DNA from 2 places in the Mesorhizobium sp. 43Arga genome. Region 2 is predicted to be linked to the other one. Evidence: predicted binding sites of a transcription regulator. Region 2 holds the regulator's gene; the other holds the start of a gene.
What was found. The regulator PhoB, encoded in region 2, activates phosphate uptake and scavenging genes when phosphate is short. The targets are predictions, from matches to a motif close to TGTCATNNANCTGTCAT.
Positions count from the first base shown of each region.

Region 1 (3,510 bases), on a different contig from region 2:
CCGTGCCGAGGTCCGCGACCGGACCGGAACGGTTCGACCAGATGATCAGTGGCGTTGCGTGATGGTCAAGGGCGGCTTGCGGTGTCGGCTCCTTGCGTGGCGCGACATTGTCCTTCAGGAAGCCGGTCTCGACATAGACCGGCCCAAGCGGGGGCAGATGGTCGCCGAAGAAGGCGATAATCGTCGGCCGTTCCCGCTTCTTGGCCCATTCGATCAGCCGCTCAAGGCCGCGATCCGCGTCGGCTGAACCCTCCGCATAGCTCAACAGCGAGTCGCGCGCCCATTGGCTGATCGGCGCCTGCACCGCGTGGGTCGGGTTGTAATAGCGGTTCGGTTCATAGGGGCCATGGTTCTGCAGGCTGACCGCGAAGAAGAACACCGGGTCGTCGCTGGCGTCGGCTTCGCGGATGATCTCGTCGGTCATCGCCGCGTCGGATGCCAGCGGTCCGCGCTTTTCCATCGGCGGCAGCGTCTCTTCCGACTTGAAATCGTTGAAGCCGAAATCGGCGTAGACTGCGCCACGGTTCCAGAACCAGTTGGTGCCGGGATGGATGGCACGCGCCCTGTAGCCCTCGCTCTTCAGGAAGGTGGCCATCGAAGGCGTCGGCGTGCGCACATATTGCTGGTAGGGGATGCTGCCAGCCGGCAGGAAAGCGTTGGAAAAGCCGGTCAGCGCCTCGAATTCGATGTTGGCGGTCATGCCGCCGAATTCAGGCGAGAACATCGAACCGGAACGCAATGCCCGCACGGTGGGAATCGGATCCGGCGTGATGGTGACGCCGGGCAGCCTGGTCGGATCCCAGAAGGATTCGCTCATGACGATAATGATGTCGGGCTTTTCCTCGGGCACAGAAGCCGTCATCTGCGGCCGGTCGATCGCCGCGATCGCCTTGTCCGTGTAGCCCGGCGGCGCCGAGACATGCGCCATTGGCACGTTGAGCGCGAAGGCGAGCGCAAAGCCGTTGGAAGCGTAGTTTTCCTTCTGGTCCCACATGATCGGGATGATCTGCAGCCGGTCCCGGGTCCAGGAGAAGGTGGCATAGTCCATGATCGAGACGAAGAAGGCGAGCAGCGGCACCGCCAGCGTCAGCCGCGCAAGGCGGCCCTTGTGGCTGAGTGCGGGAACCTTGCGGCGCCACAGCCGCCAGCCATAGACGAGCAGCGACAGGCCGGCGATGATGCCGACGACCATGGCGAGCGCGGTCATCGGCCGCTCACGCACCAGAAGCGGCAGCAGCGCAAAGATCTGGCGAGCGTAGAGAAAGTCAGTCGGGTAGAGCGGATCGCCGAGATAATGCGATTTCTGATGGCCGACAAAGGCCAGCGCCAGCGTCAAGGGCGCGACGATCATCAGGCTCTGATGGCTGCGTCCCAGCAAGGCGTCGAGACCGATGAGGATCAGCGCGAACACGACGATGGTCGTCCAGCCCGGCTTGAGCGGCTGCAGGAAGAAAGAGATCGTGCCGGCAACGTCACCGCGCACGATCAATTCGATGGCAAACACCAGGATGGCAGAGATTACGAGGCTGATCAGCCCGTAACGGACGACCGGCCATCTCCGGCCCGGCAGATAGCCGGTGGACGGATCGTCTTCCAGGAATTGAGGCACGGCTTTACCCGCGCGTTTCGAACTCTTTGCCACTTTAACTTCCCACCCGGCGACAACCCAAGTCACGCGATTGTCATATAATTGTCACGCAAAGCTAGCGCCTGTGGTGGAAATAAGAAGAGCCAGCAAACGAATCGTGAGCGGTTTTCATCAGGAGTGATCGCCAAAAAGTCTTTTGGAACAGGCACTCGGCGCACGGTTCGGAGCTGGGGCCGGGTTGAACCGGGCTTGACTTGGCGGCCCGCCTTGCGCCACAGGCAGGGAAAATTCGTGTTATCAGGCAAGTAAAACCAGTCTTCGGGAGCCCTCGCATGGCCGTCGCATTCACCTTTCCGGGACAAGGCAGCCAGGCTGTCGGCATGGGCAAGGACCTCGCCGATGCCTTTCCCGAGGCGCGCAGGGTCTTCCAGGAAGTCGACGACGCGCTCGGCGAGAACCTGTCGAAGCTGATCTGGGAAGGTCCGGAGGAGACCTTGACGCTGACGGCCAACGCGCAGCCGGCGCTGATGGCGGTTTCGCTGGCGGCGATCAGGGCGCTGGAAGCGGGCGGTTTCTCGCTGAAGGGCAAGGTCGCCTATGTCGCCGGCCATTCGCTGGGCGAATATTCGGCCCTTGCCGCGGCCGGCTTCGTTTCCGTCGCCGATGCTGCTCGGCTGCTGCGCATTCGCGGCAACGCCATGCAGGCGGCGGTGCCGGCCGGCGAGGGCGCCATGGCGGCGATCATCGGACTGGAGCAGCCAGATGTCGAAGCCGCTTGCACCGAGGCCGCTCAAGGGGCCGGCAAGGTCTGCCAGATCGCCAACGACAATGGCGGCGGCCAACTGGTCATTTCCGGCGCCAAGGCCGCGGTCGAGCTGGCCGCCAAATTGTGCACCGAAAAGGGCGCCAAGCGGGCGCTGATGCTGCAGGTCTCGGCACCCTTCCATTCGGCGCTGATGGCGCCGGCTGCCAATGTCATGCGCGAGGCGCTCGCCGGTGTAACGAAGCATGCGCCGGCGGTGCCGGTGGTGTCCAACGTCACGGTGACCCCGACCAGCGATCCCGACGAGATCGCCCGGCGCCTGGTCGAGCAGATCACCGGCCGCGTGCGCTGGCGCGAAACGGTCGAATGGTTCGGCGCCAACGGCGTCACCACGCTTTACGAGATCGGCGCCGGCAAGGTGCTGTCGGGCCTGGCACGGCGGATCAACCGTGACATTGCCACGTCAGCCATCGGCACGCCGGCCGATGTCGAGGCCGCGCTGGCCGCATTCGCATAATCCACTGGCGATTTGACCCTACCCGTGTGAAGGGTGTTCTCTCAGATCAGGAGACGAAAATGTTCGAACTGACCGGCCGCAAGGCGCTCGTCACTGGCGCATCGGGAGGCATCGGCGAGGCGATTGCCCGCGTGCTGCATGCGCAAGGCGCCATTGTCGGCCTGCACGGCACCCGCATCGAGAAACTGGAGGCCTTGGCAGGCGAACTCGGCGATCGGGTCAAGCTGTTCCCGGCCAATCTGTCGAACCGCGACGAGGTTAAGGCGCTCGGCCAGAAGGCGGAGGCTGATCTCGAAGGCGTCGACATTCTGGTCAACAATGCCGGCATCACCAAGGACGGCCTGTTCGTACGCATGTCGGACGCCGATTGGGACTCAGTGCTCGAGGTCAATTTGACCGCCGTTTTCCGGCTGACCCGTGAACTCACCCATCCGATGATGCGCCGCCGCCATGGCCGCATCATCAACATCACCTCCGTGGTCGGCGTGACCGGCAATCCCGGCCAGACCAATTACTGCGCCTCCAAGGCCGGCATGATCGGCTTCTCCAAATCGCTGGCGCAGGAGATCGCCACACGCAACATCACCGTCAACTGCGTCGCTCCGGGCTTCATCGAATCGGCGATGACCGACAAGCTCAACG
Region 1 covers NZ_JBSKBO010000008.1:118,844-122,353, reverse strand. Annotated here, with positions in the region: gene ACWGS8_RS25325 (LTA synthase family protein) at 1-1,675, opposite strand, end outside; gene fabD (ACP S-malonyltransferase) at 1,921-2,868, shown strand; gene fabG (3-oxoacyl-[acyl-carrier-protein] reductase) at 2,928-3,510, shown strand, end outside.
Region 1: ACWGS8_RS25325 (LTA synthase family protein) is a predicted target of PhoB. The motif match lies at 1,681-1,697, and genes of this name have one in related genera.

Region 2 (3,510 bases):
ACCCGCCAGGATGGCGGCTGTGAATCTCTTCATGATATTCCTCCCTGCGCCGCGTATGGCGCGACCAAACTGGCCCGAAGGCCGGCACAAAGGCTCTATTTTTTCGAGCCTCGAAAAAACACTGATCCAACACCGGAACGCTGTCAACAACGATTCTGAGGGATTTTGATGTCCTTCTGATTTTTTTTCGAGCCTCGGAATAAATAAATGACAGGACTGGCCGCTTCTGCCAGTATTTGATCGTGTCGCCGGCAGCGTTCGAGGGAGGACCGGAAGAACCGCGGCGATCGGGAGGATGTGAAAAAGCATGTCGGTCGGAATCCGCCACGACGATCTGCGCCGGCGCAACCGCGCCATGGTGATTGCGGCCGTGCGCCGGGCCGGCCGGCCCTCGCGCACCGAGATCGCCGCGACCACCGGCCTCAGCCATTCGACCATATCGGCCATTTCCTCCGACCTGATCGGCGAAGGCATCCTGGCCGAGGGCAGGCCCAGCGAGGCCGGCGCGCTGAAGCGCGGCAGGCCGCAGGTCGGCCTCGGCCTCAACCCCGAGGCCGCGACTGTGATGACCGTGGTGCTGTCGCTGAATTTCCTGTCGGTCGCCGTCATCGACTATGCCGGCCAGGTGATATCGGAAGAACAGCGCCGGTTGGACACGTTGACCATGTCGCGCGAGGCGCTGATCGGCGAATGCGTGGCCATCGTAAGGCGGCGTCTCGAGGATCCCGACATCGATGTGCGCAGCGTCGCCCGTATCGCGCTGGCGATCCAGGGCATCACCGACACCAAGGCCCGGGCAATGCTCTGGTCGCCGATCACCCCGCAGACCGACATCGCCTTCGCCGACATACTCGAAGCCGAGTTCGGCATCCCCGCCACCATGGAAAACGACTGCAATATGATGGCGGTGGCGCTGCGCTGGCGCGATCCCGAGCGCTATCGCGACGACTTCATCGCCATCCTGCTTTCGCACGGTATCGGCATGGGGCTGGTGCTGAAGGGCGAGCTGTTCACCGGCACCCATTCCTCGGGCGGCGAGTTCGGCCATATGATCCATCGGCCCGGCGGCGCGCTCTGCCGCTGCGGGCGGCGTGGCTGCGTCGAGGCCTATGCCGGCAACTATGCCATCTGGCGCAACGCCAGGCAGCTCAGCGAGGACACCGAGCCGGTTGCCGATGTCAGCGACGCGCAGATGCGGGCGCTCGCCGCGACGGCACGCGAACGCGACGGGCCTGAGCGCGAAGCCTATCGCAAGGCCGGGGAGGCACTCGGCTACGGCCTCGGCAGCCTGTTTGCGCTGATCGATCCCGCGCCCGTGGCCATGGTCGGCGTCAGCGCCGCCGCCTTCGACCTGATCGAGCCGGCGTTGCGCGAGGCCATTGCCCAGACCGCCGGCGGCCAGCATTCGGAGTCGATCTCCTTCGACACCGAGCCGAACGAACTGCCGCTGATCCGCGAAGGCTGCGCCATGCGCGCCCTGACCTTCGTCGACCAGGAGATTTTCGCGCCGGGCGTGCAAACGAAAGCAGGCCTTGCCGCGAAGAAAAACGTCGCCTGAGTCAGGTCGTGCTCAATCCTCGCGGATCGCGTAGCCCGCCCCACGAATGGTGCGGATGACGTCGGGCATGCGGCCATTGTTGACCGCCTTGCGCAGCCGGCCGACATGCACGTCCACGGTGCGCTCGTCGATATAGATCGTCTCGCCCCAGACATTGTCGAGCAGCTGGCTGCGTGAGAACACGCGGCCGGGATGCCGCATCATGAATTCGAGCAGGCGGAATTCGGTCGGCCCTAGCCGGATCTCGCTCTTCTTGCGATAGACCCGGTGCGATTCACGGTCGAGCACGATATCGCCGACCTTGAGCACGCTGGACAGCACTTCCGGCTTGGCGCGGCGCAGCAGCGCCTTGACGCGAGCCATGAATTCCGGCGTCGAGAACGGCTTGACCAGATAGTCGTCGGCGCCGGTGGAGAGCCCACGTACCCGGTCGCTTTCTTCGCCCCGCGCGGTCAGCATGATGATCGGCAGCCGCTCGGTCTCGGGCCGCATTCGTAGGCGCCGGCAGAGCTCGATGCCGGACACCGCCGGCACCATCCAGTCGAGCACCAGGAGATCGGGCACGTTCTCCTGCAGGCGGATTTCGGCTTCGTCGCCGCGAGTCACCACCTCGACCTGATAACCCTCCGATTCCAGATTGTAGCGGAGGAGCACACCCAGCGGCTCCTCGTCCTCCACCACCATGATGCGTGGTGCGATCATCGATTGGTTACCCCTGAGCTCAGGCCACCGGCGCCGACATCGCCGTCTCGTCCTGTTTTGGACGGTTGGCGGGCAGTTGCGTGCCGGTCAGGACATAGTACGCATTCTCGGCGATGTTGGTCACGTGGTCGCCGATGCGTTCGAGATTCTTGGCGCAGAACAACAGATGCGTACAGGCCGTGATGTTGCGCGGATCTTCCATCATATAGGTCAGCAGTTCGCGGAAGACGGAGGTGTATTTGACGTCGATCCGCTCGTCGTCGGCACGCAGCTTCGCCAGGGCCGCGGCATCACGCGCCGCATACTCCTCGATCACCCCCTGCACCTGGATCAGCACCAGCTGGGCCATGGCGTCGATGGAATGCGACAGGTCGCGCGGCGTGGCGCTGAGGCCGACAGTGCCGACCCGCTTGGCGATGTTCTTGGCAAGGTCGCCAATGCGTTCAAGGTCGCCGGCCATGCGGATCGAGCCTACGACATGGCGCAGGTCGTCGGCCATCGGCTGGCGCTTGGCGATCAGCGTGATGGCGCGGTCGTCGAGTTCGCGCTGGCGCGCATCCATGATGGCATCGTCGGAGACGACGCGCTGAGCGAGAGCATTGTCGGAGTTCAGAAGCGCCTTGGTGGCGCCGCCGACCATCGAACCGGCAAGGTCGCCCATGTCGCTGATCAGCCTGCTGATCTGTCCGAGATCCTCGTCGAAGGCTGCGACTGTGTGTTCGGCCATGATCCTGGTCCTCGTATGCGTGCGATCAGCCGAAGCGGCCAGTGATGTAGTCTTGCGTGCGCTTCTCGCGAGGCGACGTGAAAATCTTTTCGGTGCGGTCGAATTCGACCAGTTCGCCCAGATACATGAAGGCCGTCTGCTTCGAGACGCGCGCCGCCTGCTGCATGTTGTGGGTGACGATGACGATCGTGTAGTCGGCCTGCAGCTCGTCGATCAGTTCCTCGATCTTGGCGGTCGACAGCGGATCGAGCGCCGAGGCCGGCTCGTCGAGCAGGATGACCTCCGGCTTCACCGCCACGGTGCGGGCGATGCACAGCCGCTGCTGCTGGCCGCCCGACAGGCTGAGGCCGCTGGCATTGAGCTTGTCCTTGACCTCGGTCCACAGTGCTGCGCGCTTCAGCGCCTGCTCGACACGGCCGTCCATCTCGGCCTTGCTGATCTTCTCGTAGAGCCTGACGCCGAAAGCGATGTTTTCGTAGATCGACATCGGGAATGGCGTCGGCTTCTGGAACACCATGCCGAT
Region 2 covers NZ_JBSKBO010000001.1:411,978-415,487, reverse strand. Annotated here, with positions in the region: gene xylF (D-xylose ABC transporter substrate-binding protein) at 1-33, opposite strand, end outside; gene ACWGS8_RS02035 (ROK family protein) at 308-1,558, shown strand; gene phoB (phosphate regulon transcriptional regulator PhoB) at 1,571-2,260, opposite strand; gene phoU (phosphate signaling complex protein PhoU) at 2,280-2,987, opposite strand; gene pstB (phosphate ABC transporter ATP-binding protein PstB) at 3,013-3,510, opposite strand, start outside.